DNA from 3 places in the Streptomyces sp. NPDC027663 genome. Region 1 is predicted to be linked to each of the others. Evidence: riboswitches for the same ligand, from Rfam matches in the RefSeq annotation. Region 1 holds a riboswitch; each other region holds the start of a gene.
What was found. A riboswitch is a leader RNA that binds a small molecule or an ion and turns the genes downstream of it on or off. The one in region 1 is predicted to bind S-adenosylmethionine.
Positions count from the first base shown of each region.

Region 2: another riboswitch for S-adenosylmethionine. It lies ahead of thrC (threonine synthase); the one in region 1 lies ahead of ACZ4SF_RS24690 (aminotransferase class V-fold PLP-dependent enzyme).
Region 3: another riboswitch for S-adenosylmethionine. It lies ahead of ACZ4SF_RS10695 (amino acid ABC transporter permease); the one in region 1 lies ahead of ACZ4SF_RS24690 (aminotransferase class V-fold PLP-dependent enzyme).

Region 1 is NZ_JBVHSK010000010.1:1,662-11,344, reverse strand. Features, by position in the region: gene ACZ4SF_RS24695 (protein kinase domain-containing protein) at 1-741, opposite strand, end outside; gene ACZ4SF_RS24690 (aminotransferase class V-fold PLP-dependent enzyme) at 899-2,272, opposite strand; SAM riboswitch class IV at 2,446-2,562, opposite strand; gene trpD (anthranilate phosphoribosyltransferase) at 2,660-3,724, opposite strand; gene qcrB (cytochrome bc1 complex cytochrome b subunit) at 3,845-5,491, opposite strand; gene qcrA (cytochrome bc1 complex Rieske iron-sulfur subunit) at 5,488-6,546, opposite strand; gene qcrC (cytochrome bc1 complex diheme cytochrome c subunit) at 6,543-7,355, opposite strand; gene ctaE (aa3-type cytochrome oxidase subunit III) at 7,418-8,038, opposite strand; gene ACZ4SF_RS24660 (response regulator) at 8,205-8,606, shown strand; gene ACZ4SF_RS24655 (L,D-transpeptidase) at 8,684-9,683, opposite strand, start outside.
Region 2 is NZ_JBVHSK010000006.1:131,263-140,945, forward strand. Features, by position in the region: gene ACZ4SF_RS18410 (ABC transporter substrate-binding protein) at 1-939, shown strand, start outside; gene ACZ4SF_RS18415 (DUF3263 domain-containing protein) at 975-1,208, shown strand; gene otsB (trehalose-phosphatase) at 1,515-2,348, shown strand; gene ACZ4SF_RS18425 (alpha,alpha-trehalose-phosphate synthase (UDP-forming)) at 2,336-3,790, opposite strand; gene ACZ4SF_RS18430 (glucosyl-3-phosphoglycerate synthase) at 3,864-4,835, opposite strand; SAM riboswitch class I at 4,996-5,152, shown strand; gene thrC (threonine synthase) at 5,170-6,453, shown strand; gene ACZ4SF_RS18440 (MoaD/ThiS family protein) at 6,450-6,725, shown strand; gene ACZ4SF_RS18445 (cold-shock protein) at 7,159-7,362, shown strand; gene groL (chaperonin GroEL) at 7,719-9,341, shown strand; gene ACZ4SF_RS18455 (MFS transporter) at 9,352-9,683, opposite strand, start outside.
Region 3 is NZ_JBVHSK010000003.1:304,803-314,485, forward strand. Features, by position in the region: gene absR1 (beta-glucuronidase AbsR1) at 1-996, shown strand, start outside; gene ACZ4SF_RS10670 (NtaA/DmoA family FMN-dependent monooxygenase) at 1,177-2,559, opposite strand; gene ACZ4SF_RS10675 (LLM class flavin-dependent oxidoreductase) at 2,585-3,787, opposite strand; gene ACZ4SF_RS10680 (putative leader peptide) at 3,918-4,112, opposite strand; gene ACZ4SF_RS10685 (transporter substrate-binding domain-containing protein) at 4,431-5,450, opposite strand; gene ACZ4SF_RS10690 (amino acid ABC transporter ATP-binding protein) at 5,507-6,304, opposite strand; gene ACZ4SF_RS10695 (amino acid ABC transporter permease) at 6,301-7,281, opposite strand; SAM riboswitch class IV at 7,634-7,744, opposite strand; gene ACZ4SF_RS10700 (glutathione S-transferase C-terminal domain-containing protein) at 7,823-8,710, opposite strand; gene ACZ4SF_RS10705 (putative leader peptide) at 8,926-9,051, opposite strand; gene ACZ4SF_RS10710 (NAD(P)/FAD-dependent oxidoreductase) at 9,224-9,683, shown strand, end outside.

The DNA.
Region 1 (9,683 bases):
AGCCGTCACCAGCGGGCGTACGCCGTCCGGCACGCCGGACAGATCGAAGTCGCGGGTCAGGATGCGCAGGAGGACGACCGAGTCCTGGCCCTCGCCGAACGGCTCCCGGCCGGCCGAGGCGTAGGCGAGAACCGCTCCGAGGGAGAAGACGTCGCTCGGCGGGCCCACCTGGCCGCCGTTGCGGATCTGCTCCGGCGAGACGTAGCCGACCGAGCCGACGACCGCGCCGGTACGGGTCAGCGCGGTGGCCTCCAGGGCCCGGACGATCCCGAAGTCGATGACCCGCGGCCCGTCCGGGCCGAGCAGGATGTTGGACGGCTTGAGATCGCGGTGCACCAGCCCCTTGGCATGGATGGCACCCAGCGCCTCGCCGAGCGCGGCGGCCAGCACCCGCACCGCCGGCTCGGGCAGCGCCCCGTGGTCCAGGACGGCGTCCCGCAGATTCGGGCCGGACACGAACTCCGAGGCCATCCACGGGCGTTCGGCCTCGGTGTCGGCGTCCACGACCCGCGCGGTGTAGGTGCCCGCACCGCCGACGGTCTGCGCGGCCCGCACCTCGTGCCGGAACCGGGCACGGAAGGTGCGGTCCTCGGCGTGCTCGGCCCGTACGACCTTCACCGCGACCCGGAGTCCGGTGCGGGAACGGGCGAGATAGACCTCGCCCATACCGCCGGCGCCGAGTCTGTGCGTGACGTCGTACGGGCCGATGTGGCGCGGGTCGGTTGCGCGCAGCGATTGCACTCCGTGATCCCCCCGGTCTAGCTGCTGCCAGGGGGAGTGTATTGGGCGCCGTCGGACCTGTGGACGTCGCCCGATCGTCTGCCGGGTGCGATGGTACGGCGGGCGCGGGTCCGTCGTGGTTTCCCGCGCCGTACCCCCCGTCCCTTCGGGGCGCTGGTCACACCGCCGGGACGCAGCGGCCTTCCTCCGTGCGGTACTGCCACTTGGCGCCGTCCCGGACCAGTTCCCTGACGGCGTTGACGAAGCGCTCGACGTGCTCGTCGGGAGTGCCCGCACCGAAGCTCACCCGGATGGCGTTGAGGGACTTCTCGCCCGGGGCTGCCTCGGGGGCGCCGCACTCGCCCTGGGTCTGCGGACCGGTGCCCAGGAGGGTGCGGACCAGGGGGTGGGCGCAGAAGAGGCCGTCGCGGACGCCGATGCCGTACTCGGCGGAGAGGGCGGCGGCGAAGTGGGAGCTGTTCCAGCCCTCCACGACGAAGGAGAGGACGCCGACGCGGGGGGCGTCGTCGCCGAAGAGGGAGAGGACCTTCACCTCGGGGACCTCGGCGAGGCCCGCTCGGACCGTGCGGATCAGGTGCTGTTCGCGGGCGACCAGGGTGTCCCAGCCGGCCTCGGTGAGCGCCTTGCAGGCGGACGCGATGGAGTAGGCGCCGATGACGTTCGGGGAGCCGGCCTCGTGCCGGGCCGCGCTGTCGTGCCACTCCACGTCCACGCCGCCGTCCTGGCGCCGGGTGACCTTGCGGCTGGCGCCGCCGCCCGCGAGGTACGGCCCGGCAGCCTGCAGCCAGTCGGCGCGGCCGGCCAGGACACCGGAGCCGAAGGGGGCGTACAGCTTGTGCCCCGAGAAGGCGACCCAGTCGACGTCCAGGTCACGGATGTCCACGGGGTGGTGCGGGGCCAGCTGGGCGGCGTCCAGGACGATCCGGGCACCGTGGGCGTGTGCTGCGGCGGCCAGTTCACGCACCGGCCACAGCTCGCCGGTGACGTTCGAGGCGCCGGTGACGCAGACCAGGGCCGGCCCGTAGGGGTCGCGGTCGGCGAGCGCCCGCTCCAGGGTGCGCACGGCCTGCTGCGGGGTGCGCGGGGCGTCGAGGCAGGTGACCTTCGCGTCCTGCCAGGGCAGCAGGGAGGCGTGGTGCTCGGTCTCGAAGACGAAGACCTGGCAGTCGGCCGGGAGGCTGCGGGCCAGCAGGTTGAGGGAGTCGGTGGTCGAGCGGGTGAAGATCACCTGGTCGGCCGGCCGGCAGCCGAGGAACTCGGCGACCGCCTGGCGCGCGTTCTCGAACAGGTCGGTGGACAGCTGCGAGAGGTAGCCGGCGCCGCGGTGGACGCTGCCGTAGTAGGGGGCGTAGGCGGCGACGTCGTCCCAGACGCGCTGGAGGGCGGGGGCGCTGGCGGCGTAGTCGAGGGCGGCGTAGGTGACTTCGCCACCGGTGACGAGCGGGACGGTGACATCCCTGCCCAGAACGGGCAGCACCGCCGAGATGTCACGGCAGACGGACTGGTCGGTGGCAGCGGTGGAGACGGACATGGCGGAACTCCCGTGAAGGCAGGTGGAATTCACCGCGCGAGCAGCACACGCAGGTACGGCGGCTCGAGCGCGGTGAAGGTGAAAGGGGATGCGGAGGCGGGGCTCTGCGGCCCTATCGCATTCGCTTGCTCACGGAAGGCTCCTCGACGACCAGGACCCCTGGTTTCGCGAGGGGTCCGCGCTTGCCGTAGACCTCGCTGCCTACGACCTGGTCTTCACCCGGGGCACCCCGCCACGGACGGAGGGTTGCCGGACAGCCGGCCGGGGCCGAATGACTGTCGCTCATGACCTGGTACAGGAACGTACGCGAAATGATCGGCGCCCCGCAACCCGTGTCCGGATCGCGGGACGCACCTCGACGGGGGCCATGGGGTGTCGCGACACCCCCTAGGCGTTGCTGACGGCCACCCAGCGTTCCAGCGTGCGCTTCGCCGCGCCCGAGTCGATCGACTCCGCCGCCCGGGTCATGCCCGCGCGGATCTGCTCGGCGAGCGGCGCGTCCGTCGGTTCGAGGGCCACCAGTGCCGCCGCCGAGTTCAGCAGCACCGCGTCCCGGACGGCCCCCTGCTCGCCGTCCAGGAGTCGGCGGGCCACCTCCGCGTTGTAGGACGCGTCGGCGCCGCGCAGGGCGTCCACGGGGACGAGGTCGATGCCGACGTCACGCGGGTCGAAGGTCTGCTCCGTGACCTTGCCGTCCCGGACCACCCACACCCGGGAGGTGTCGGTGACGGTCAGCTCGTCCAGGCCGTCGTCGCCCCGGAAGACGAGTGCGGAGTTTCCGCGTTCGGCGAGGACACCGGCGACGATGGGCGCCATGCGCGGGTCGGCGACCCCGACCGCCTGGGCGCGCACCTTGGCCGGGTTGGTGAGCGGACCGAGCACGTTGAAGGTGGTCCGGATGCCCAACTGGGAGCGCGCCGGGGCGACATGACGCAGCGACGGGTGGAAGCGCACCGCGAAGCAGATGGTGATGCCGGCTTCCTCGGCGACCTCGGCGACCCGCTGCGGGGTCAGGTTCAGGTTGATGCCGAGCTTCTCCAGGACGTCGGAGGAGCCGGAGGCGGAGGACGCGGCCCGGTTGCCGTGTTTCACGACCTTCGCGCCCGTGCCCGCGACCACGATCGCGGACATGGTGGAGATGTTCACCGTCTTGGCGCCGTCGCCGCCGGTGCCGACGATGTCGACGGCCGGGCCCGGCACCTCGATCACGTTGGCGTGCTCGTACATGGTGCGGACGAGGCCGCTGATCTCCTGGACCGTCTCGCCCTTGGCCCGCAACGCCACCATGAACCCGGCGATCTGGGCGTCGGTCGCCTCCCCGCGCATGATCAGGTCCATCGCCCAGGCCGTGTCGTCGGCGGACAGGTCCTGACCGGTGAGCAGGCCGTTCAGCAGGGTGGGCCAGGAACGGCCCGCCGCGGTGTCGCCTCCAGCGGGGGTCACAGCGTTCATAGCCGCTCCTGGGTGTCGAAAGAACAATGTGGTCCCCACCCTATCCAGCCCGGGACACGGCGAAGGGCCCCGTCCGTAAGCCGGACGGGGCCCTTCTGGTGTGGCGTGGCGACGCGGGGATCAGTGGTGGCCGTGGCCGCTCGTGATCTCCTTGTACTCGTCGACGGTGGGCTTCGGGATCTGGTTGTCCTCGCCGTAGTAGGCGTTGCTGAGCTTCGCGCGCAGCTTCTCGGACGCCTTCACCTTGCGCTCGACACCGTTCTCGTCGACCGTCGGGCCGACCGCGGCCGGCTCGTACTGGTGGTGGGCCGTGAGGGTGTGCAGCTGCTCCTGGCTGAGCGGCTCGTGCACCTCGATGAACTCACCGTGCGGCAGCCGCTTGATGATGCCGGTCTCGCGGCCGTGCAGCACCTTGTCGCGGTCACGGCGCTGCAGACCCAGGCAGATCCGCTTGGTGACGAGGAACGCGATGACCGGTCCGGCGAAGAAGAAGATCCGGACGAACCAGGTCACGGCGTTGATCGACAGGTGGAAGTGGGTGGCGATGAGGTCGTTGCCACCGCCCACCAGGCCGATCATGTACACGGTCACCCAGGCGACACCGAACGCGGTACGGGTCGGGGCGTTGCGCGGGCGGTCCAGGATGTGGTGCTCGCTCTTGTCGCCGGTGACCCAGGACTCGATGAACGGGTAGACCGCGATCGCCGCCAGGACGAGACCGAAGAGCACCAGCGGGATGAACACGCCCAGGACGAGCGTGTGACCCCAGAAGTTGATCTCCCAGCCCGGCATGTAGCGGACCAGACCCTCGGCGAAGCCCATGTACCAGTCGGGCTGGGCGCCGGTGGACACCTGGTCCGGACGGTAGGGACCCATGGCCCAGATCGGGTTGATCTGAGCGACCGCGGCGATGATCGCGATGGCACCGAAGACCAGGAAGAAGAAGCCTCCGGCCTTGGCCATGTAGACCGGCAGCAGCGGCATGCCGACGACGTTCTTCTCGCTCTTCCCGGGGCCCGCGAACTGCGTGTGCTTGTGGTAGAAGACCAGGATCAGGTGGCCGACCACGAGGCCGAGCATGATGCCCGGCAGCAGCAGGATGTGGACCGAGTAGAACCGGGCGACGAAGTCGTGGCCGGGGAACTCGCCGCCGAACAGGAACATCGAGATGTACGTGCCGACGATCGGCACGGACAGGATCGCGCCCTGGGTGAAGCGGACACCGGTGCCGGAGAGCAGGTCGTCCGGGAGCGAGTAACCGGTGAAGCCGGTGAACATGCCGAGGACGAACAGCAGGAAGCCGAACAGCCAGTTGATCTCACGCGGCTTGCGGAACGCGCCGGTGAAGAACACGCGCATCATGTGCACGAACATGCCGGCGAGGAAGATCAGCGCGGCCCAGTGGTGGATCTGCCGGATGAGCAGACCACCGCGCACGTCGAAGGAGATGTGCAGGGTCGAGTTGAACGCCTCGGACATCAGCTGTCCCTGGAGCGGGATGTAGCTGCCGTGGTACTCCACCTCGTTCATCGACGGGTGGAAGAACAGCGTCAGGTACACACCCGTCAGGATGATGATGATGAAGCTGTAGAGGCAGACCTCACCCAACATGAACGACCAGTGGTCGGGGAAGATCTTGCGCATGTTGGCCTTGGCCAGGGAGTAGATCCCGAGCCGGCCGTCGGCCCAGTCGGCGATCCGCTCGCCGGCCGGTGCCTTCCCGCGGGAGCGGCCCCCCGCGCCATTTTCGTTCGGTGCAGTACTCATCCGCGCTCCCAGAATGCAGGACCGACGGGCTCCTCGAAGTCGCCGAGCGCCTGGAGGTAACCCTCGCTGTCCACGCCGATCCGCAGCTGCGGCAGGGCGTGACCGGCGGGGCCGAAGATCACTCGGGCACCGTCGGAGAGGTCGAAGGTGGACTGGTGGCACGGGCACAGCACGTGGTGCGTCTGCTGCTCGTACAGCGAGATCGGGCAGCCGACGTGGGTGCAGATCTTCGAGAACGCGACGATGCCCTCGTGCGACCAGTCGAGCTCGCGCTTGTCCTTGATGTTGCCCGGCTGCAGCCGGACGATCATCAGGGCCGCCTTGGCGATCTCGTCCTGGAAGTTCTCGTCGTGCTCCTCCAGGCCGTCGGGCATGGCGAAGGTGAGCGAGCCGACGGCGACGTCCTCGGGGCGCAGCGGCTGGTTGGTGTTCATGTTGACCAGGCGCTTGCCCTTGGCCCACAGGGTGTGGCGGAGCTTGGTGCCGGGCGCGGGGCCGAGACCGCCGAGCAGCATGACACCGGAGAGCGGCACCAGGGCCAGCGCACCGAACATGGTGTTGCGGATCAGCTTGCGGCGGCCGAGCGCGGACTCCTTGGCGCCCTCGCGGAAGTCCGCGTGGACCTTCGCGCGGACCTCGGGGGAGGCCTCGATCGGGTGCCGGTCGTCGGCGACCTCGACGTCGGACATCAGGGTGCGGGCCCAGTGGACCGCGCCCGCGCCGATGCAGAACAGGGCCACGCCCAGGGTGAGACCCAGCGCGAAGTTCATCGCGCTGATGTGCCCGATCGGGAAGACGAAGATCGACTTGTCGTTCGGGATCACCAGGTACGCGACGATGAAGCCGATGGTGGCCAGCATCGACAGCGTGAACAGCATGGCGACCACGCGCTCGGACCGCTTGGCGGCCCGCTCGTCGATGTCCTGGATGCGGTGCTCGTGCGGCGGCAGCCCCGGGTCCGCGAACGGGTTCTCCTCGTCCGCGACGCTTACCGCGCCGTGCGTGTGGTCCTGCTCAGCGGGCAGGTTCTCTTCTGGAATGTCTTGGCTACTCATGACTTCTTGGCCTTTGCGGTCCGAGCGGCGACCCAGACGGCGACCGCGATCAGCGCGCCGAGGCCGAAGATCCAGGCGAACAGGCCCTCACTGACCGGCCCGAGGCCGCCCAGCTCCAGACCGCCCGGGTTCTCCGTCTTGCTGCCGTTGACCGCGTTCAGGTACGCGATGATGTCCTTCTTGTTCTTCTCCGACAGCGTGGTGTCGGGGAAGGACGGCATGTTCTGCGGGCCCGTCTGCATGGCCTCGTAGAGGTGCTTCGGAGCGACACCCTCAAGGCTCGGCGCGTACTTGCCCTTGGTGAGGGCGCCGCCCTTGCCGGTGAAGTTGTGGCACTGCGCGCAGTTGGTGCGGAACAGCTCGCCGCCCTTGGCGATGTCCGCCCCGTCCGGGCCGTACTGCTCCTTGGTGGGCACGTTCGGGCCGGCGCCCAGCGACGCGATGTACGCGGCGAGCTGGTCGATCTGGGCCTGCGTGTAGACGACCTTCTTGCTCGGGATCTGGGCCATCTGGGAGGTGGAGGCCGGCATACGGCCGGTGCCCACCTGGAAGTCGACCGCGGCGGCGCCCACGCCGACCAGGCTCGGGCCGTCGGAGGAGCCCTGGCCACCGGTGCCGTGGCAGCTGGCGCAGCCGACCTCGTAGAGCTTCTTGCCCTCCTTGATGGTCAGGGACTGGGAGGTGTCATCGGCCTGCGCCTTGCCCGCGGGCGCGAACGCGGCGTACAGCCCCCCAGTGGCCGCCAGCGCGAGGAGTAGGACGACGACCGCCGCCAGCGGATGGCGTCGTCGTGCGGAGAGCTTTTTCACGGATTACCCCGGTGTCAGGATCTTCTGCGTCGGTGCTTCTGGATGTGCGGGAGCGGTCCCGGCTACTTGATCAGGTAGATCGTGGCGAAGAGGCCGATCCAGACCACATCGACGAAGTGCCAGTAGTAGGACACGACGATGGCGGCGGTCGCCTGCTCGTGAGTGAACCTCCTGGCCATGTAGGTACGGCCGAGGACCAGCAGGAAGGCGATGAGACCGCCCGTCACGTGCAGGCCGTGGAAGCCGGTGGTCAGGTAGAACACCGAGCCGTACGGGTCGGAGGACAGCGAGATGCCGTCCTTCTTCACCAGCTCCGTGTACTCGTAGATCTGACCGCCGATGAAGATCGCACCCATGATGAAGGTGAGGATGAACCAGCCACGGAGCTTCTTCACGTCGCCGCGCTCGGCGGCGAACACGCCGAGCTGGCAGGTGAGGGAGGAGAGCACCAGGATCGTGGTGTTCGTGGCGGAGAAGGGCACGTTGAGTGCCTCCGCCTGCTCCTTCCAGTGGACCGGTCCGGTCACCGACCGGAGGGTGAAGTACATCGCGAAGAGGGCCGCGAAGAACATCAGCTCGGAACTCAGCCAGATGATGGTTCCGACGCTGGTGAGGTTCGGCCGGTTGACCGACGGGTGCGCGTGCCCGGTTTCTACTGTCGTTGCTGTCGCCACGACCGACATTATGTCGGTCGCTTATCTCGCGCTCACTCCGGGGGGTGCCGTTCGGAGTGTTGCCACCCACCACACCGGTGTTGACGTGGTGTTCATGGGGACGACGACGGGAGTAACATCCGCCCGAACGGCCCTGTCCGTCCTGTCCGTACGACGCTGACGTCTCGGAGGAACAATGCAGCCGACCGCCACGGTGCTGGTCTACAGCGACGACTCCAACACCCGCGAGCAAGTACGGCTGGCCGCCGGGCGCCGGCCGGCTCCGGACGTCCCCCTTGTCGAGTTCGTGGAGTGCGCGACACCGGACGCGGTGCTGCGCGAGCTGGACAAGGGGGGCATCGACGTCTGCGTGCTGGACGGTGAGGCCGTGCCGATGGGGGGCATGGGCGTGTGCCGGCAGATCAAGGACGAGGTGTTCAACTGCCCGCCGGTGCTGCTGCTGATGGGCCGGCCCCAGGATGCGTGGCTGGCCACGTGGAGCCGGGCGGACGCCGCGGTGACCCTGCCGGTGGATCCGGTGGAGTTCGCCTCCGCGCTGGCTTCTCTGCTGCGCCGCAAGCGCCTGGTGGGCGCCTAGCAGCCCGGGGCCCGGGGTTCGTGCGCGGCTGCCGGTCCGTGGCCGGCCGCGCCGTTCCCCGCGCCCCATCAGGGCGCTCACACGGCTGTCGGCCGTAGGCGCACCGCATCGCCCGGTGCCGGGCCGTCCGGTCTGCCGTTGAAGAGGGCGCTGCCCGTCCGCCATTTCGCCCAGTCGACGTTCCAGTCGCCGAAGCCGTTGCCGAAGGGCTCCATCTCGTCACCGTAGGAGTTGACGACCTTGACGATGTCGCCCTCACGGATGTTGTCGTAGAACCACTCGGCATTGGCCGTGCTCATACCGGTGCAGCCGTGGCTGACGTTCGCATAGCCCTGGGAGCCGACGGACCAGGGGGCGGCATGGACGTACTCGCCGGACCAGGTGACCCGCGTGGCGTAGTAGACGGGCAGGTCGTAGGAGTCCGAGGTGCCCTCGGCGATGCCGACGGTGGTGCCGCGCATCCGTACGAAGTACTGCTTCTCCAGTACGACCTTGACACCGTTGCGGGTCTCGTAGCCGGCCTTGCCGGTGGTGACCGGGATCTGCTCGATCTGCTGGCCGTTCCTGTAGTACGTGAGCTGGTGCGCGGCCGCGTCCGTGACGACCTCGACCCGGTCCCCCGTGGTGATCTTCACCGCATTGGACTTCCCGCCCCACAGCCGGTCGCTGATCCGGACGCCGGTCAGGTTGCTGTGCGCCTGGACGGTCGCGTGGACGGGCCAGTACTCCTTGGGGCGGTAGTGGAGTTCCTTGTCGCTGACCCAGTACCAGGAGCCCGGCACGGCCGGCACGGAGTCCACCCTGAGCGCCCGCTCCACGATGGCACGCTGCGCCTTGTCCTTGATCGGCTGGTCGAGTTGTGCCGTGATGGGCTGTCCGACGCCGAACGTGCCCTTCTCCGGCCCGAAGGTGACGTTCAGGCGTTTCTTGCTGGTGGGCCTGCTGGTGTCGAAGGTGAGGACCTTGCGGCCGGGCGCGCCGTCCTCGTCCTCGGTGCTCACCCTGACCGTGTAGTGGGCGTTGGCGGCCAGCGGGGAGGTGCTGTGCCAGCGGCTGCCGTCGGCGGCCAGTTCGCCC
Region 2 (9,683 bases), on a different contig from region 1:
GCCTCCGACCTGCTCTCCATCCGCACCCAGGCCGACTTCATCTCCCAGCTCTCCGACGCCGGCGAGTGGAAGCACACGCAGTACGGCATCCCCTTCGCCGCCTCCACCCGGGTGCTCTTCTACAACAAGACCCTGTTCGCCAAGGCCGGCCTCACCCCGCCCGCCACCTGGGACCAGCTGGCCGCCGACGCCGAGGCGCTCAAGAGCAAGGGCGTGAAGTACCCCTACGCGCTGCCGCTCGGCTCCGAGGAGGCACAGGCCGAGACCATGCAGTGGCTGCTCAGCGGCGGCAGCGGCTACACCGACGACGTCGGCACCTACACCCTCGACTCCGCGCAGAACGTCGAGACCTTCACGTGGCTCAAGGACGAGCTGGTCGGCAAGGGCCTGACCGGTCCGGTCGCCCCCGGCAAGCTCAACCGTGCGGACGCCTTCGCCGCGTTCGCCGACGGCCAGGTCGGGATGCTCAACGGGCACCCCACGCTGATCCAGCAGGCCGGCAAGAAGGGCGTGAAGTTCGGCATGGTGCCGATGCCGGGCCGCACCGGCAAGGCCAGGGCGTCCATGGGCGTCGCCGACTGGATGATGGGCTTCAAGCAGAGCGGGCACGCCGAGCAGATCGGTGACTTCCTCGACTTCGTCTACACCCAGAAGAACGTGCTCGGCTTCTCGCGCGAGTACGGTCTGCTGCCGGTCACCAGCTCCGCCTCCAACGCCATGGCGGCGTCCGAGAAGTCCACGGACAAGGCCCTGCGCCCCTTCCTGGACCAGCTCGCCACCTCCGAGCTGTACCCGGTCGGCAAGACCTCCTGGGCGTCGGTCAGCGCGGCCGTGAAGCAGGACATCGGCCAGGCGGTCACCGGAGCCGGCAGCCCGTCCGGCGTGCTGACCCGGCTGCAGTCGACGGCCATGGCGGCCGACAGCAGCGACGTCGGCTAGACCGGCTGTCACTGCCCGGCGCTACCGTGGCCGCCATGGAACCGGGTGAACTGGGCAGCCGCGAAAAGGCCATCCTCGCGCTGGAGCGCCGGGGCTTCACCGGCCCCGGCGTGAAGGAACGCGCCATCCGCGAACAACTGGACCTGTCCCCGGTCCGCTACTACCAGCTCCTCAACGCCCTCCTGGACGACGAGCGCGCCCTGGCCCACGACCCGGTGACGGTGAACAGACTCAGACGGGTACGAGACGCCCACCGCACAGAACGCTGACCCCCACCGATCCGACTCCAGCCCACGCCGGCCCTCGTGCGGTGCCCTTTCGGCCCACCGGGTCGAAGCCCGCCATCCGGGCCGGGATTCCCGCTCGCGTCGGCTTTGTGAGCCACCCTCGCGGCCGACCGAGCCCGGTCCCCGCCCACCAACCCGGGGCCGCTCGCGTCGGCCTCACAGGGTGCCCTTTCGGCCCACCGAGTCGGGTGGTGGGTGGGCGACGTGGGGTCCAGGGGCGGAGCCCCTGGCGGGGTCTGGGGCGGAGCCCCAGGAGTGACTCCGGTCCGCGCCGGATACTGTCGCGGTATGGACCCTCTGCCGACCCCGCAGACCCAGCAAGGCCGCCACGGACTCGCCACCCTGCTCGCGCAGCCCCGCACCGCAGTCATCGGCCTCGACTTCGACGGCACACTCGCCCCCATCGTCGCCGACCCCGAACAGGCCCGCGCCCACCCCGACGCCGTACCCGCCCTGGCCGCCCTCGCCCCGAAGGTCGCCTCCGTCGCCGTGATCACCGGCCGCCCGGCCGACGTCGCGGTCCGCTACGGCGGCTTCGGCGACGTCCCCGGCCTGGAGCACCTGACCGTCCTCGGCCACTACGGCGCCGAACGCTGGGACGCGGCCACCGGCGAGATCACCGCCCCCGCCCCGCACCCCGGCGTCGCCGCCGTCCGCGCCGGGCTGCCGGCCCTGCTGGAGCGCGCGGGAGCAGGCGAGGGCACCTGGATCGAGGAGAAGGGCCGCGCGGTGGCGGTCCACACCCGCCGTGCCACCGACCCACAGGCCACGTTCGAGTCCCTGCGCGCCCCCCTCGCCGACCTCGCCACCCGTCACGGCCTGATCGTCGAACCCGGCCGCCTGGTCCTGGAACTCCGCCCGCCGGGCATGGACAAGGGCGTGGCGCTCACCGAGCACGTCCGCACCACCGGCGCCGGCTGTGTCGTCTACGCCGGTGACGACCTGGGCGACCTCCCCGCCTTCGCCGCGATCGACAAGCTCCGCACCGACGGCATCCCCGGCCTCCTGATCTGCAGCGGCAGCACGGAGGTCACGGAACTGGCGGAACGCGCGGACCTGGTGGTGGCCGGCCCGGAGGGGGTCGTCGCACTCCTGCGGGCCCTGGCGGCTCAGCTCGGCTGACCGGTCAGCGCCTCCAGCTGATCCAGGAACCAACGAGCCGGCGGCAGCGCGGTCGCCGCTGCCGCCAGCCTCTTGGAGCGTTCCGCCCGCTCATCCGCCGGGAGGGTCAGCGCCTCGTGCAACGCCCGCGCGGTCCCCGCGATGTCGTACGGGTTCACCACGAAGGCGGCCTCGCCCAGCTCCTCGTACGCCCCGGCCTCCCGCGACAGCACCAGCGCGCAGCCCTCGTCGGAGACGACCGGGACCTCCTTGGCGACCAGGTTCATGCCGTCCCGGATGGGATTGACCAGGGCCACGTCGGCCAGCCGGTACGCGGCCAGGGAGCGGGCGAAGTCGTCCTTCACGTGCAGCACGACCGGCTTCCAGTCCGCCGTGCCGTACCGCTCGTTGATCTCGTCCGCGACCCGCTGCACCCCGGCGGTGTACTCGCGGTACACGGCGAGGTCCTGCCGGGAGGGGTAGGCGAAGGCCACGTGGACGACCTTCTCCCGCCACTCGGGGTGGTCCTCCAGCAGCTGCTCGTACGCCAGCAGCCCGCGCACGATGTTCTTGGACAGCTCGGTGCGGTCCACCCGGACGACGGCCCGGCGTGCCGTACCGTCCGGCGCGGTGCCGATCTCCTTCCGCAGTGCCGCCATCCGCTCGGCCACGTCGGGCTCGTGCGCCCGCTTGCGCAGGAAGTCGGCGTCCGCGCCCAGCCCGTGCACCCCGATCCGGGTGCCGGAGGGGATGCCGGGCCCGAGCACGGCGTGGCAGCAGTCCTTGAACGCGTCCGCCCACCGCCGGGTGAGGAACGCGGCCCGGTCGGCACCGAGGATGCCGGTCAGCAGCTCGGTCGCGATGTCGTCCGGCAGCAGACGGAAGTAGTCCGGCGGGGCCCAGGGGGTGTGCGAGAAGTGGCCGATGCGCAGGTCGGGGCGGAGCCGGCGGAGCATGCGGGGGGCGAGGGCCAGGTGGTAGTCCTGGATCAGCACCGCCGCGCCCTCGGCGGCCTCCTGGGCGAGCGCCTCGGCGAACGCCTGGTTGTAGGCCTCGTACGACGCCCACTGGCGCCGGAATTCCGCGTCGAAGACCGGTTCCAGCGGGGTCTGGTACAGCATGTGGTGGACGAACCAGAGGACCGAGTTGGCGATGCCGTTGTACGCCTCGGCGTGCACGGTCGCGTCGATGTCGAGCATCCGCACCCGCTGCCCGCCGGTGTCCTCGGCCGGCAGCAGCCCGCCGGCCGCGCGCCGTACGGCCTCCCGGTCGCCCTCGCCGAGCGCGGCGCACACCCATACGGAGTCCGCGTCCGACCCGATGGCGGACAACCCCGAGACGAGTCCGCCACCGCCCCGCCTGGCGTGCAGCGAGCCGTCCTCGCTCACCTGATGGGAGACCGGGCCGCGATTCGACGCGACCAGCACCTGAGCCTTTTCCGCAGCACCACGCGAGGAAGCCATACGCCTCAACCTAGCCCGGCCCGGAAACGCTCAAACGTACGTTCCGTCCGGGAAGAGACCGTATACGGCCCGTTCACGCCACCTTCCGGTCGGCGTACTCGGCGATCTCCAGCATCGGCGGCCGTTCCTCGGTGTCCACCGAGTAGGTACGCGGCTCGAACCCGTCCTCGCCCCGTTCGAACTGGGTCAGCGCGGGCCGGACCAGATGGCCGCGGGCCAGCCGGAGCTGGGCCGTGCGGTAGATGGCGGCGGCCATCCGGCCGAGGGCCTGCCCGTCCTGGTGGCGGTGTCTGCGCACGCCCACGTCGACCTGGGCCAGCGCGTCCAGGCCGACCAGGTGCAGCGCGTCCACGAGCATGCCCAGCTCCACGCCGTAGCCCACGGGGAACGGCAGCTGTTCCAGCAGGGACCGGCGGGCCGCGTACTCGCCCCCCAGCGGCTGCACGAAACCGGCCAGCTGGGGCCAGTGCATGTTCAGCAGGGGGCGGGCCATCAGCTCGGTGACCCGGCCGCCCTGTCCGCCGGCCGTACCGGCGGCGAGCGCATCGGATCCGGTGCCGAGCGGGCGGTCGTACATCGCCTTGACCAGTTCGAGGCCCGGGTCGGTGAGCAGTGGGCCGACGATCCCGGAGACGAAGTCGGAGGAGAACTCCTTCAGGTCCGCGTCGACGAAGCAGAGGATGTCCCCGCCGGTCACCAGCAGGGAGCGCCACAGCACCTCACCCTTGCCGGGGACGGCGGGCAGGCGGGGCAGGATGTCGTCGCGGTGGACCACGCGGGCGCCCGCGCCGGCGGCGACCTCGGAGGTGCGGTCGGTGGATCCGGAGTCGACGACGACGATCTCGTCGACGAGCGGGACCTTCTCCACGAGGTCGTGACGGATGGTCGCGACGATGTCGCCGACCGTCTCCTCCTCGTTGAGGGCGGGCAGTACGACGCTGATCGTGTGGCCCGTGCGCTGCTTGGCGGCCAGGATGCGGTGGAGCGGTCGATCGGCCACGGACCAGGACCGCTCGGCCAGCCAGCGCTCGACTTCTTCCAGCACGGTCTGCGGCTCCTCACTGTCGTGATCACACTCGGTGACAGCGTGTGATCCATCTCGCGGTTCGGACGACTATCTCAACTGTCCTGGCCTTCGGTTACAGTCTTGAACAACGCCGATGACCATCGCATGTCGGGGGTCACCGGCGTCCACAACCGCATACAGCTCATCCAGAGGGGCAGAGGGACACGGCCCGATGAAGCCCCGGCAACCCTCCAGTCGGTTCTCGTAGATCAGTCTTGATCGTTTCCGCGAGGCTCCCGGCTAGGGAAGGTGCCAAATCCGTCTCACGGCGAAGTGCGTCGTGAGGAAGATGAGGAGAAAGGGCCTCGCCTCCATGGCTGTGCAGACAGTTGCCACCACCAGCAGTTCCACCGTAGACCTCGGCCCCGCCGCGGCCCTCAGCTGTCGCGAGTGCGGTCACCGGGTGCCGCTCGGACCGGTGTTCGCCTGCGAGGAGTGTTTCGGCCCGCTGGAGATCGCCTACGACTTCTCCGCCTACGACACCGAAGAGCTGCGGGCGCGCATCGAGGCCGGCCCCGCGAACATCTGGCGCTACGCGCCCCTGCTGCCGGTCCCGGCGGACGTCGCCGGCAAGCCGAACATCAACCCGGGCTGGACCAAGCTCGTCAAGGCCGACAACCTGGCCGGCGAGCTGGGCGTCACCGGCGGGCTGTACATCAAGGACGACTCCGGCAACCCGACGCACTCCTTCAAGGACCGCGTCGTCGCCCAGGCCCTGGAGGCCGCCCGCGCCTTCGGCTTCACCACGCTCTCCTGCTCCTCCACCGGCAACCTGGCCGGTGCCGTCGGTGCCGCCGCGGCCCGGGCCGGTTTCCGGTCCTGCGTGTTCATCCCGCACGACCTGGAGCAGGGCAAGGTCGTCATGGCCGCGGTCTACGGCGGCGAACTCGTCGGCATCGAGGGCAACTACGACGACGTGAACCGCTTCTGCTCCGAGCTGATCGGCGACCCGGCCGGCGAGGGCTGGGGCTTCGTCAACGTGAACCTGCGGCCGTACTACGCGGAGGGCTCCAAGACCCTGGCGTACGAGATCTGCGAGCAGCTCGGCTGGCGGCTGCCCGACCAGATCGTGGTCCCGATCGCCTCCGGCTCCCAGCTCACGAAGATCGACAAGGGTCTGCAGGAGCTGATCAAGCTCGGCCTTGTCGAGGACAGGCCGTACAAGATCTTCGGCGCCCAGGCCGAGGGCTGCTCGCCGGTGTCCACCGCCTTCAAGGCCGGACACGACGTGGTCCGCCCGCAGAAGCCGAACACCATCGCCAAGTCCCTCGCCATCGGCAACCCGGCCGACGGGCCGTACGTCCTGGACATCGCGCGCCGCACCGGCGGCGCCGTGGAGGACGTGACGGACGAGCAGGTCGTGGACGCCATCAAGCTGCTGGCCCGCACGGAGGGCATCTTCGCCGAGACGGCGGGCGGGGTGACCGTCGGTGTCACCCGCAAGCTGCTCGAGGACGGCGTGCTGGACCCGGCGAAGACCACGGTCGTCCTCAACACCGGCGACGGCCTGAAGACCCTCGACGCGGTGGCCGGGACCGGCCTCAGCGCCACCATCCGCCCGACCCTGGACTCCTTCCGAGAGGCTGGCCTCGCATGAGCGTGACCGTTCGCATCCCCACCATCCTGCGCACCTACACCGGTGGCCGGGCCGAGGTCAGCGCCGAGGGCGCGACCCTCGCCGAGGTCATCACCGACCTGGAGAAGAACCACGCCGGGATCTCCGCCCGGGTCCTGGACGACCAGGGCAAGCTGCGCCGGTTCGTCAATGTGTACGTCAACGACGACGACGTCCGCTTCGAGCAGGGTCTGGACACGGCGACCCCCGAGGGCGCCGGCGTCTCGATCATTCCGGCGGTCGCCGGAGGCTGATTATTACCTTGGGTAACAGCAGTTACCCATTGTTCATCCGATTGCCCCCTCCGTGAGAGAAGCGGAGGGGGCAATTCTGTGTGATTGAGCGCGGTACAGTTGGGGAACACGGCCGTGGTCTTCGGGTCACGGGCCCTGGATTGATGCCGCAGAGCCCGACAAGAAGTAGCCAAAGTACTCGGGTTTTATGCGGCATTTGCTCCTTTTATGGAGCCCGACTTGCCCTGAATTCGGGCGAATTCTCACCACATTTCGGACCGTGTGCGTCCAGAATTCTCGTCCGATTGACCTGTTGCAGACGGCAGTTGGACAGATACATTCAGCCGCGGTCGACGCGTTCCGGCGCACGCCCCCGACCAGTTGAGGGGGCGAGGTCTGACCCGGGTCCGCGAAGTGTGGATCTGTGCAAGGGCCAGTAATAGGGGAGTTAGGCATGGCTCAGGGCACCGTCAAGTGGTTCAACGCGGAGAAGGGGTACGGCTTCATCGCGGTCGACGGTGGTGCGGACGTCTTCGTCCACTACAGCGCGATTCAGATGGACGGCTACCGCACCCTGGAAGAGGGCCAGCGGGTCGAGTTCGAGATCTCGCAGGGCCAGAAGGGTCCGCAGGCCGACATGGTTCGCGTCACCGCCTGAACGTTTCTTGCACGAAGGGCCCGCACCTCGCACAGGGTGCGGGCCCTTCGCCGTGCCGGTGCCCCCGTGTCCGCGGACGGCTGACGGTGCCCTGCCGCGCCGGCCGGTTGCGCCCGCCCGGCGCCCGGGACCGCCACCCTTCGGCGAACCCGCTTCGCGGGTGCGCCTTGCACTCGGGCATGCCGAGTGCTAATCATTGGCGTTAGCACTCTGAAGGTGAGAGTGACAACGAAGGACCGGGTCGGTGAGGCCCGCAGGCCAAGTGGGGCAAGGAACCACGCGGCCGGCGAGCCGTCCGTCGCGGGCGCGGGCGCGGTCCGAAGGAATCACCCCCAGTCCTGGAGGGACCACTTCACATGGCCAAGATCATCGCGTTCGACGAGGAGGCGCGGCGCGGCCTCGAGCGCGGCATGAACCAGCTCGCGGACGCCGTGAAGGTGACGCTCGGCCCCAAGGGCCGCAACGTCGTCCTCGAGAAGAAGTGGGGCGCCCCCACGATCACCAACGACGGTGTCTCCATCGCCAAGGAGATCGAGCTCGAGGACCCGTACGAGAAGATCGGCGCCGAGCTGGTCAAGGAAGTCGCCAAGAAGACGGACGACGTCGCCGGTGACGGTACGACCACCGCGACCGTGCTCGCCCAGGCCCTGGTCAAGGAAGGCCTGCGCAACGTCGCCGCCGGCGCCAACCCGATGGCTCTGAAGCGCGGTATCGAGAAGGCCGTCGAGGCCGTCTCCGCCGCCCTGCTGGAGCAGGCGAAGGACGTCGAGACCAAGGAGCAGATCGCCTCCACCGCGTCCATCTCCGCCGCCGACACCCAGATCGGCGAGCTGATCGCCGAGGCCATGGACAAGGTCGGCAAGGAAGGCGTCATCACCGTCGAGGAGAGCAACACCTTCGGTCTGGAGCTTGAGCTCACCGAGGGCATGCGCTTCGACAAGGGCTACATCTCGGCGTACTTCGCGACCGACATGGAGCGCATGGAGGCGTCGCTCGAGGACCCGTACATCCTCATCGCCAACTCCAAGATCGGCTCCGTCAAGGACCTGCTCCCGCTCCTCGAGAAGGTCATGCAGTCGGGCAAGCCGCTGCTGATCATCGCCGAGGACGTCGAGGGCGAGGCCCTGTCGACCCTGGTCGTCAACAAGATCCGCGGCACCTTCAAGTCCGTCGCCGTCAAGGCCCCGGGCTTCGGTGACCGCCGCAAGGCCATGCTCGGCGACATCGCCATCCTCACGGGCGGCGAGGTCATCTCCGAGGAGGTCGGCCTCAAGCTGGAGAACGCGACCCTGGACCTCCTGGGCCGCGCCCGCAAGGTCGTCATCACCAAGGACGAGACCACCATCGTCGACGGTGCCGGCTCCTCGGACCAGGTCAACGGCCGCGTGAACCAGATCCGCGCCGAGATCGAGAACAGCGACTCGGACTACGACCGCGAGAAGCTGCAGGAGCGCCTGGCGAAGCTCGCCGGCGGTGTCGCGGTCATCAAGGCCGGTGCCGCCACCGAGGTGGAGCTGAAGGAGCGCAAGCACCGCATCGAGGACGCCGTCCGCAACGCGAAGGCCGCCGTCGAGGAGGGCATCGTCGCCGGTGGTGGCGTGGCCCTGCTGCAGGCCTCCCAGGTCTTCGAGAAGCTGGAGCTCGAGGGTGACGAGGCGACCGGCGCCAACGCCGTGCGCATCGCGCTGGAGGCCCCGCTGAAGCAGATCGCCGTCAACGCCGGCCTCGAGGGCGGTGTCGTGGTGGAGAAGGTGCGCAACCTGACCCCGGGCCACGGCCTGAACGCCGCGACCGGCGAGTACGTCGACCTGGTCGCCGAGGGCATCATCGACCCGGCGAAGGTGACCCGTTCCGCGCTGCAGAACGCCGCCTCCATCGCCGCGCTGTTCCTCACCACCGAGGCCGTCATCGCCGACAAGCCGGAGAAGGCCGCTGCGCCGGCCGGCGGCGGCATGCCGGGCGGTGACATGGACTTCTGATCCTTCCGGATCACCTGTCCTTCTCCGAGGGCGGTACCCCCAGCTTCCGGCCGGGGGTACCGCCCTCGGGCGTCTCCGGGCACAGGCGGCGGGCTCCGCCGGGGCTCGCGGACGCCGCCAGGGCCGTCAGACGCCGCAGGCCGGCCTGCCGCTGCACCAGACTCAGCCCGGTGACGGCGGCACCCAGCGCCAGCCAGCCCACCGGACCGGCCGTCATCACCACGCCCGTCAGCAGCGGGGGGCCCACCGACTTCTGCACCGACTGCGCCATCCCGGCCACGCCCAGATAGGAAGCCCGGGCACGCGGCGGCGCCAGGCTGACCGCCAGCTCCCAGGAACTCA
Region 3 (9,683 bases), on a different contig from region 1:
GGACGGCGGATGTGGGTCAACGGCACGGTGCTGCACTACTGCTTCCTGGACGCTCCCTCCGATGCCTCGGCCATCCCGGTTCCGGGGACCGGCGAGCTGCGCCGGGTGCCGTGGGCCGGCGGCGAGGAACAGCGGAACGTGGTCCGCGCGTGCTTGCGCGAATGGCAGGATCTCGGCATCGGCATCACGTTCACCGAGGTCGGCGACCGGCTCGAGGCAGAGCTGCGGATCGGGTTCCAGGCCGGTGCCGGGTCCTGGTCGGCGATCGGCCGGGACGCACTGTCGGTCGGCCGGGGCGAGCGCACCATGAACCTCGGCTGGGACGTGACCGCGCCCGGGGAGCGCGGGACCGTCCTGCACCAGATCGGGCATGCGCTCGGCATGGTGCACGAGCACCAGAGTCCGCACGCCGGGCTCCACTGGGACGACGAGGCCGTGTACGCCGAGCTGGCGGGCCCGCCGAACCACTGGAGCCGGGAGACGACGTACAGGAACGTGCTGCGCCGGCTGGACGCCTGTGAGGCGGGCGGCCCGGTGTGGGACCCGCAGTCGGTCATGACACTGCCGTTCGGGCCGGGGCTGGTGCTGGAGCCGGAGCAGTACCGCGGGGGGCTGTGTCCGCCCGGCACCGCCTCCCCGGCCGACAAGGAGTTCGTGCTCCGCTGGTACCCGCCCACCGGTCCGGCCGGGCCGGCCGCGCTGGTACCGTTCCGGTCCGCGCCGCTCGGGCTCGGACCGGGTGAGCAGGCCGACTTCACCGTCGAGCCGCCGGAGACCCGCGACTACACCGTGGGCACCTTCGGCGACGCCGACACCGTGCTGGTGGTCCTGGAGGAGCGCGACGGGGAACCGCGCTTCCTCGCGGGACACGACGACGGCGGCACGCCGGACAACGCCGCCGTCCGGGTCAGGCTCGTCAAGGGCCGCCGCTATGCCGTCCGGGTCCGCCTGTACTCCACGTGGGGGTCGGGAGAGACGGCGGTCATGTGCTGGTGACGGCACACGGACGGCACAGAGCCACAGTCCGGCACCGGGGGAGCGGGCGTGGACGTCACCTACGGGGGAGGTGACGTCCACGCCCACGCCGTTGTCCCACCGCGACCCCGTGACGCCGGGCTCCCGCCGCCGTCGCGTGACTCACGACCCCGCCTCACGAGCGCTGCGTGGTCGCGGGGTTCACGACGCGGCCCGCTCCGCGGAGTCGCCGGCCCGGTGGTCGGGGTGGGCGAGGCCCAGGTGGTCGCGCAGGGTCGTGCCCTCGTAGTCGGCGCGGAACACGCCCTGCTCCTGGAGCAGCGGGACCACCTTGTCGGCGAACGGGTCGAGTCCGCCGGGGGTGAGGTGCGGGACGAGGATGAAGCCGTCGGCGGCGTCCGCCTGCACGAAGTCGTTGACGGTCCGGGCCACGGTGGCCGCGGAACCGACGAAGGTCTGCCGGTTGCCGGTGTTGATGACCAGGTCCCGGATGGACCACTTGTTCGCCTCGGCGAGCTGCCGCCACTCACGGGCGACGGCGACCGGGTCGCGGTACATCCGTACCTGGGCGCGTCCCCGCGAGATGTGCTCGTCGCTGACCACCGGTTCGACGTCGGGCAGCGGGCCCTCGGGGTCGTACGCCGACAGGTCCCGGTTCCAGACGAACTCCAGGTGCTTGATGGCGGTGGCGCCGCTGACCTGCTGCCGGCGGACCTCGCGCGCGAGTTCGGCGGCCTCCTGGTCGGTGTCGCCGAGGACGAAGGTCGCGGCGGGCAGGATGAGCAACTGGTCGGGCCGGCGGCCGTACTTGGCGAGGCGGCCCTTGACGTCCGTGTAGAAGGCCCGGCCCTGTTGCAGTGTGGCGTGCCGGCTGAAGATGGCGTCGGCACTGGAGGCGGCGAACTCGCGGCCGTCCTCGGAGTCGCCCGCCTGGAAGATCACCGGACGGCCCTGCGGGGAGCGCGGCACGTTGAACCGGCCGTGGATGTCGAAGTGCTGTCCGCGGTGCACGAAGGCGCCGGCCTTGGCGTCCCGCAGGAAGGCGCCGGTGGCCTGGTCGGCGAGTATCTCGTCGCCGCGCCAGGAGTCGAAGAGTTCGTGGGCGGTGGCGAGGAACTCCTCGGCGCGGCTGTAGCGCTCCTCCTGCGGCAGGAAACCGCCGCGGCGGAAGTTCTCGCCGGTGAAGGCGTCCCAGGAGGTGACGACGTTCCACGCGGAGCGGCCGTCGGAGAGGTGGTCGAGGCTCGCGAACTGCCGGGCGACCTCGTAGGGCTCGTTGAAGGTGGAGTTGATGGTGCCGGTCAGGCCGAGCCGCTCGGTGACGGCGGCGAGCGCGGCCAGCACGGTGAAGGTGTCGGGGCGGCCGACCACGTCGAGGTCGTAGATCTCGCCGCCCTGTTCGCGCAGCCTGAGGCCTTCGGCGAGGAACAGGAAGTCGAACTTGGCGCGTTCGGCGGTCTGTGCGAAGTGCACGAAGGAGCTGAACTCGATGTGGCTGCCGGCGGCCGGGTCGCTCCACACGGTGGTGTTGTTGACGCCGGGGAAGTGGGCGGCCAGGTGGATCTGCTTCAGCGGCTTGCTCATGGCGTACGGTCGTCCTCTCCGGCTGTCAGGCTGCTGCGTGGCGGTTGGCGGGGCGGGCGAGGCCGAGGAGGCCGCGCAGGGTGCCGGCTTCGTAGGCGTTGCGGAAGCGGCGGCGGCGCTGCAGTTCGGGGACCAGTTCCCGGGTGATCCGGGGCAGGTCGTGGCCGGCGACGGCGGGCCGCAGCCGGAAGCCGGTCAGCCCTCCGTCGGCCAGGTCCTCCAGCAGATCGGCGAGCCGGCTCGCGGTGCCGGTGAAGATCCGGGCGTCGCTGGTCCAGGGCTCGCCCGCGAGCGCGTCGAGGCGGTCCCGGCGGGCCTCGGCCTCCGCCCGGCTGTCGTCGAGGAAGACCACGAGGTCCCCGAAGACGTGCAGGGTCTCCCCGGCCCGGCCCGCCGCCTCCTGCGCGGCGCGGATCTCGGCGACGATCGCGCGGGCCTCGGCCACGTCGTGCGGGGTGACGTGGCCGATGTCGGCCTGGCGGGCCACCAGCCGGTACGGGACGCTCTGGTGGGCGAGGGCGGTCACCAGCGGCTGGCCCTGCGGCGGGCGGGGCGTGATGGACGGGCCCTTGACGCTGAAGAAGCGGCCCTCGAAGTCGATGTAGTGCAGCTTGTCCCGGTCGATGAAGCGACCGGTCGCCGCGTCCCGGATCTCGGCGTCGTCCTCCCAGCTGTCCCAGAGCCGGCGCACCACTTCCACATGATCGGCGGCCTCGTCGAACAGCTCGCTGATCACCTCCTGGCCGGACGCGGTGTCGAAGGCCTCGATCCGGCGGATGGTACGGCGGCCGAAGTGCGCGGCCTCGTCCTGGCGGGCGGTGATCCGCACGCGCAGGCCCGCGCGCCCGCCGCTGACGTGGTCGAGGGTGGCGATCGCCTTGGAGATGTGGAACGGCTCGGTGTGCGTGGCCACCACGGTCGGGACCAGGCCTATGTGCCGGGTGAGTGGCGCGACGCGGGAGGCGATGAGGACCGCGTCGAGCCGGCCGCGGACCCGGTCGGTGCGCTCGTCGGCCGCCAGAGGGTGGTCGGACTGCGGGCCGAGGCCGTCCTCGATGGTGACGAAGTCGAGCAGGCCGTGTTCGGCCTCGGCGACGAGGTCGGTCCAGTAGCCGGCGGTGAACAGGTCCCGGGGGCGGGCGACCGGCTCGCGCCAGGACGCGGGATGCCAGCCGGTGCCGTCCAGGGCGACGGCGAGATGCAGGTGTGCGCGAGGAGTCGAGGACACGTCGGTGCCTTCCTTGATGTCCGTACGAGAGACACCGGCTCCGCGCGGCGGACGCCCGGGCGGGCGGGCGTCGGCCGGCGGCGAGCACGGCGGGAGGAGATCCCGGCCCCGGAGGGCCGGGCAGCAGACGTCAGTGGCGACAGAGGGCGGCGGACACGCGCTGGAGGTCTATGTGCGGCCGGGAGTACAGACGGACGGAGCGGTACGGACGCGGGAGGCACAGCCTGCTTGCGTGCGGGGATCGCAGCAGGTGCGTGTGCGGGAGGCACAGCGGTCGGGCTTGCGGGACGCACAGCCGGCGTGTCTGCGGGAGTGCTCGGGTCACGGCCTTCTCCTCCCTCCGTCGGACGCGGCGTGCCTGGTCGGTGTCCGCCTGTCGGATCTCGTCATGACACTCAACGCCCGGCCGGGGCCGGGTGTTCCCGGCCCGCGGAACATGCGGATGCGGACCGGGGTGCGGATGCGGATGCGGTGTGGATCCGCATGGGGTGCGGATGCGGGTACCGATCCGGGTACGGATGCGGATGCGGATGCGGATGCGGGTACGGAGCCGAATGCGGGTGGGGGTACGGATACGGGTGGGGGTACGGATACGGATGCGCCGAGTCGTCCCCCAGCCTGCTGCCCCGGCCGCTGAACGCCCTCAGGAATTGGTCAGCGGCAGACCGGGCGGATTGACCTCGGACTTGGCCACGGCCTCGGCGGAGAGGTTGTAGGCGGCAAGCCACTTGGCGTACTGCCCGTGCTCGATCAGGTAGTTGATGGCGTCAGCGATGGGCTCGGCCAGCCCGCTGTCCTTCTTGGTGGTGGCCGCGATGAGCCCCTGGACGCTCGCGCCGGCGCCCGAGTAGGTGCCGGCGCTGCGGGTGGGGTTCGGGGAGTCGGCGGCCTGGGTGATGTGGTAGGCGACACCGGGGTTGGCGGCGAGGTAGGCGTCGATCTTGCCGCCGGTCAGCGCCAGGTGGGTGGCGTTCTTGCTCGGGTAGTGCTTGACGGTGAGGGCCTTGCCCTCCTTCTTCAGTCTGGCCTGCCACTCCAGGAGGATCTTCTCCTGGTTGGTGCCGTTGTCGACGGCGACCGTCCGGCCCGCGAGGTTGCGGTAGTCGCCGTCGAAGTTCCAGGTGCTCTTCTTCAGCACCTCGAAGCCCACCTCGTCCTTGCGGTAGGAGGCGAAGTCGTACTTCTTCTTGCGTTCCTCGGTGTCGGTGATGTTGGCGAAGCCGACGTCGGCCTTGCCGCTGTCGATGCCGACGAACATGTTCTCCCAGGTGGCGTTGGACAGTTCGGGTTCTAGGCCGAGGACCGCGGCGACCAGGCGGCCGAAGTCGGGTTCGGCGCCGGTGAGGGTCTTCTGGTCGCCGCCGATGTAGGCGAGCGGCGGGAAGCCGTCGGGCAGGGCGCCCACCACGATCTTCAGGGTGCCGTTCCGGCGGACGGAGGCGGGCAGTTCGGCGCTGATGGACTTCACCTCGGAGACCTTCAGCGTGGTCTCCTTCGCCGCGCCGTTGGACACCCTGCCCACGGTCACCGTGCCGGCGGAGTCGGTCGTGACGGCGGCGTCGCCGTCACCTCCGCAGGCGGCGAGCCCGCCGGCGAGGGAGGCGGCGACGGTCGCCGCGGTGAGGCCGCGGATCAGGCTGCGTCGGGAGAACTGGGTGGGCATGGCTGTCCTTGTCGTTCGGGAGGTTGTCGGCGGAGGGAGCAACGGGCGGGCGGCGGTCAGAGGACCTTGGCGAGGAAGTCGCGGGTGCGGTCGTGCCGGGGGCGGTCCAGCACCTCGGCGGGCGGCCCCTGCTCGACGATCCGTCCGCCGTCGATGAAGACGATCCGGTCGGCGACCTCGCGGGCGAAGCCGATCTCGTGGGTGACGATGACCAGGGTGGTGCCGCTGGTCGCGAGGTCCTTGATGACGGAGAGCACCTCGCCGACCAGTTCCGGGTCGAGGGCGGAGGTCGGTTCGTCGAAGAGGATGATGCCGGGGCGCAGGGCGAGCGCGCGGGCGATGGCGACCCGCTGCTGCTGGCCGCCGGACAGCTGCCGTGGATAGGCGCCGGTGCGGTCGCCGAGGCCGACCCGGGTGAGCAGTTCCCGGGCGAGTTCGCGGGCCTCGGGCCGGTCGAGCCGGCCGGTGGCGACGGGCGCGGCGGCGACGTTGTCGAGGACGGTCAGGTGCGGGAAGAGGTTGAAGTTCTGGAAGACGAAGCCGATCCGGCTGCGCTGGGCGAGGATGGCGCGCTCGCTCAGCTCCTTGAGCCGGCCGCCGCTGCCGCGCCGGACACCGATCAGTTCGCCGCCGACGCTGACGTGGCCGATCTCCGGCTTCTCCAGGTGGTTGATGACCCGGAGGAGGGTGGACTTGCCGGAGCCGGAGGGGCCGATGACGACGGTGACCTCGCCGGGGCGCACGGTCAGATCGATGCCGTCGAGGACGCGGTGGGTGCCGTACCACTTGTGGACGTCGTGCACCTCCAGTGCGGCCGGAGCCGGTTCCAGGGTGTCGGTGGCGGTGGCGGTCATACGGCGGCCTCCCTGCGCAGCCGGGCCCGGAAGCCGGTGAGGGCCCGCCGCGCCTTCTGCAGCGGGGTCGGCGGCAGGCTGCGGGTGGCGCCCCGCGCGAAGTACCGCTCGACGTAGAACTGGACGACGGACACGGCGCTGGTGAGGATCAGGTACCAGACGGTGGCCACCAGCAGCAGCGGCACGATGTCGCCGGGGTAGGTGCTGCCCATGGTCTGCACGGTGCCGAACAGGTCGAGCAGCGACACGTAGAACACCAGGGACGTGCTCTTGATCAGGCCGATGAGCTGGTTGACGTAGTTCGGGGTGATGGACCGCAGGGCCTGCGGGAAGACGATCCGGGTGAACTGGTAGCGCCTGGGCAGCCCGAGCGCCGCCGCGGCCTCGTGCTGGCCCTGGTCGACGGAGAGGATGCCGCCGCGGACCACCTCGGAGGCGTAGGCCGCCTCGTTGAGGCTGAGCCCGAGCACGGCGACCGCCATGTCGGTGGCCAGTTCCGACTCGTCGAAGGAGACGAAGGCGGGGCCGAAGGGGATGCCGAGGCTCACCGTCTTGTACAGGGCGCTGAAGTTGTACAGGAAGATCAGTACGACGATGAGCGGCACCGAGCGGAACAGCCAGGTGTAGGTCCAGCTCACGGCGCGCAGTACGGGGCTGCCGGACTGCCGGCCGAGGGCCAGCAGGATGCCGCCGAGGAGGCCCAGCACCGCGCTGAGGACGGTGACTTCGAGGGTGACGAGGAGACCGTCGAGGAGGGTGGGGCGCAGGAACCAGTAGCGGAAGCGGTCCCACTGGTAGAAGGGGTTGGTGGCCAGCCCGTGCACGACCTGTGCGACGAGGACGAGCACCAGGGCTCCGGCGAACCACCGGCCGGGGCGGCGCAGCGGCTGAACCCGTTGGGCGACAGGCGGCTTTGACGGGGTGTCGGCAGGTGGCGCCTCGGCGAAGGAGACGGCGGCACCTGAGAGTTCACTCATGGCGGGCTCCGGCGGAGTGGGTCACCCCGGGACCGCGGACGAACGGGTGCGGCCACCACGGCGCTACGGCACGGGGCGGCGCACGGGCATGCGCGGAAACCGGGGGCTGGGCGGACAACGGCACACGGCATAGACGGTGTGCGGCAAAGACGCTGGGGCTGGGAGAGACGTCAGCCCCGACAGCGGGCAGAGCCCGGTGCGGTACACAGCGCGCTGTTCACGCGGAGCAGGTCGACGGCTCGGTCGGCGACGAGGAGGGCGGCGTAGGACGGCACGCAGCCCTGGGGACGGCTCGCGGCCGTCCTGGGAGCTGCGTCCATGGCGTCACCTGTCACTGTTCCGGCCCCGTGGGGCCTCGCGCTTACCGAATGCGTCGTCCGGTCCGGTCGTCACCTGGGGCACCCCACCGCGGTGCGAGGGTTGCCGGTCAGCGAGCCAGGGCTTGGCGCTGACGCTCATGACCGTTCTGGGCCGTAAGTAAGGCAGTTGCTCGTTGGAATGTCAACGGCCGTCCGCTCAATGGACGGGTGGCGGCCCGCTCTCACCTGCGGGAAGCGTCGGATCCGTCCGTCGCGTGCAGTGCCCAGTCCAGGATCTGGACGGCGGCTCCGGCGGCCTCCAGGCCCCGGCAGCGGCCGTGGTGACGGCGGGCGATGCCGTCGAGGTCGAGGTGGCGGCCGAAGGCCGGGTGGCCGGCCAGCCGGCGGGCATAGGCCCACAGGGCCCGGTGGCCGGCGATGCGGTGCACGGCGGAGGCGTCGAGGTGGTAGCGGTGGACGGTGTCCAACTGCACCAGGGACACCCAGAGTCCGATGTCGGCGGCGGTGAGCCGGTCGTCGGCCAGGTACTCCCCGCCGTCGAGTCCCCGTTCCAGCCGGCCCAGGGTGTCGAGCAGCACCTGCAGGGCGGCGGCTCGTTCGGCCGGGCCGGTGCCGGCCCGGCCGGCGCGCTGCGCGGCCTCCTCGATGCCCTCGGCACACATCCGTTCGACGGCCTCGATGACGGACTCCAGGCCGGAGGGGTACAGGCAGGTGTGACCGTCGTGCCGGAACCGGTCAAGATCGCGCAGGATGTCGGGGGCGTGGGTGCTGACGATCCGTCCGGACCAGTCGTCACTGAGGACGGGTCCGAGCGCCGGGCCCGTGTAGTGGTGGGCGCTCGCCTGGTACAGCGGGCGCAGCGCCGTGTGACCGCCGTCGGGACGGTCCGGGACGGCGGGCAGAAGAGTGACCGGACAGCCGGCGTCCAGGCCGAGCAGGCTGTGTCCGACGGCGAGGCGCAGCCCGTCGGGACAGGCCGTCGACAGATGGAGCCGGTAGCGGTGCGGCACGGCGTAGTGGCCGCTGCGCGCGTCCTGGCCGATCCGCCCCCGGAACGCGGGGGCGGCGCGGTGGGCGGACGGTACGGCGGCGAGCGGAGCGATGGACATACGTCTCCCTTGGTCGTGGGCGTGCGAACGGGCGCGTCGACGTCCACGTGCCCGGACGGTGGGTTCGATGGGCGTGACCGGTGAGTTCGGTGGGCGTGAGGGGCCGCAGGGGGTTCGGTGGGCGTGACCCGATGGGTTCGGTGGGCGTGAGCGGCTGCGGTGGGTTCGGTGGGCGGCGGGGGCCCCTGTGGGTTCCGTGGGCGGCGGGGCCCCGCTCAGCGGCGCGGTCCGATCGCGCTGCAGACGCGCAGCAGGTCGATGTGGCGGCGGGAGGTGAGCAGGGGTTCGCGCAACGGCGTGCGGCCTGCCCGGCCGCCGACCGTTCCGAGGCGCACCATCATTCCCTACCCCATCGCTAGGATTCCCTGTCCGGCAGTGTCGAGCCGGCTTCCTGCGACGTCAAGGGGGCGCCCACGCCCGGGATTCGGGATGCGCCCGTCCGGGGGCCGAGGTCTCCCCACGTCGCGGTCCAGGGTCTCCTCAGCGAGAGAAACATGTGACATAGTACTGCGCGTGACGAAGCGACTGACCTGCGACGTCGTGGTCGTGGGGGCCGGAATGGTGGGCGCGGCCTGTGCGCTGTACGCCGCCCGGGCCGGTCTCGACGTACGGCTGGTGGACCGGGGCCCGGTGGCCGGAGGCACCACCGGCGCGGGCGAGGGGAACCTGCTCGTCTCCGACAAGGAACCGGGCCCGGAACTCGAACTCGCCCTGTTGTCGGCCCGGTTGTGGGGCGCTCTCGCGGAGGAACTGGGTGCCTCGATCGAGTACGAGCCCAAGGGCGGCCTCGTGGTCGCCTCCACGCCCGGCACCCTGACGGCGCTGGAGGGGTTCGCCGCGGGCCAACGGGACGCCGGGGTCACGGCCGTACCGGTCGACGGTGACCGACTCCGCGAGCTGGAACCGCACTTGGCGTGCGGCATGGCGGGCGGGGTGCACTACCCCCAGGACGCCCAGGTCATGCCGGCGCTGG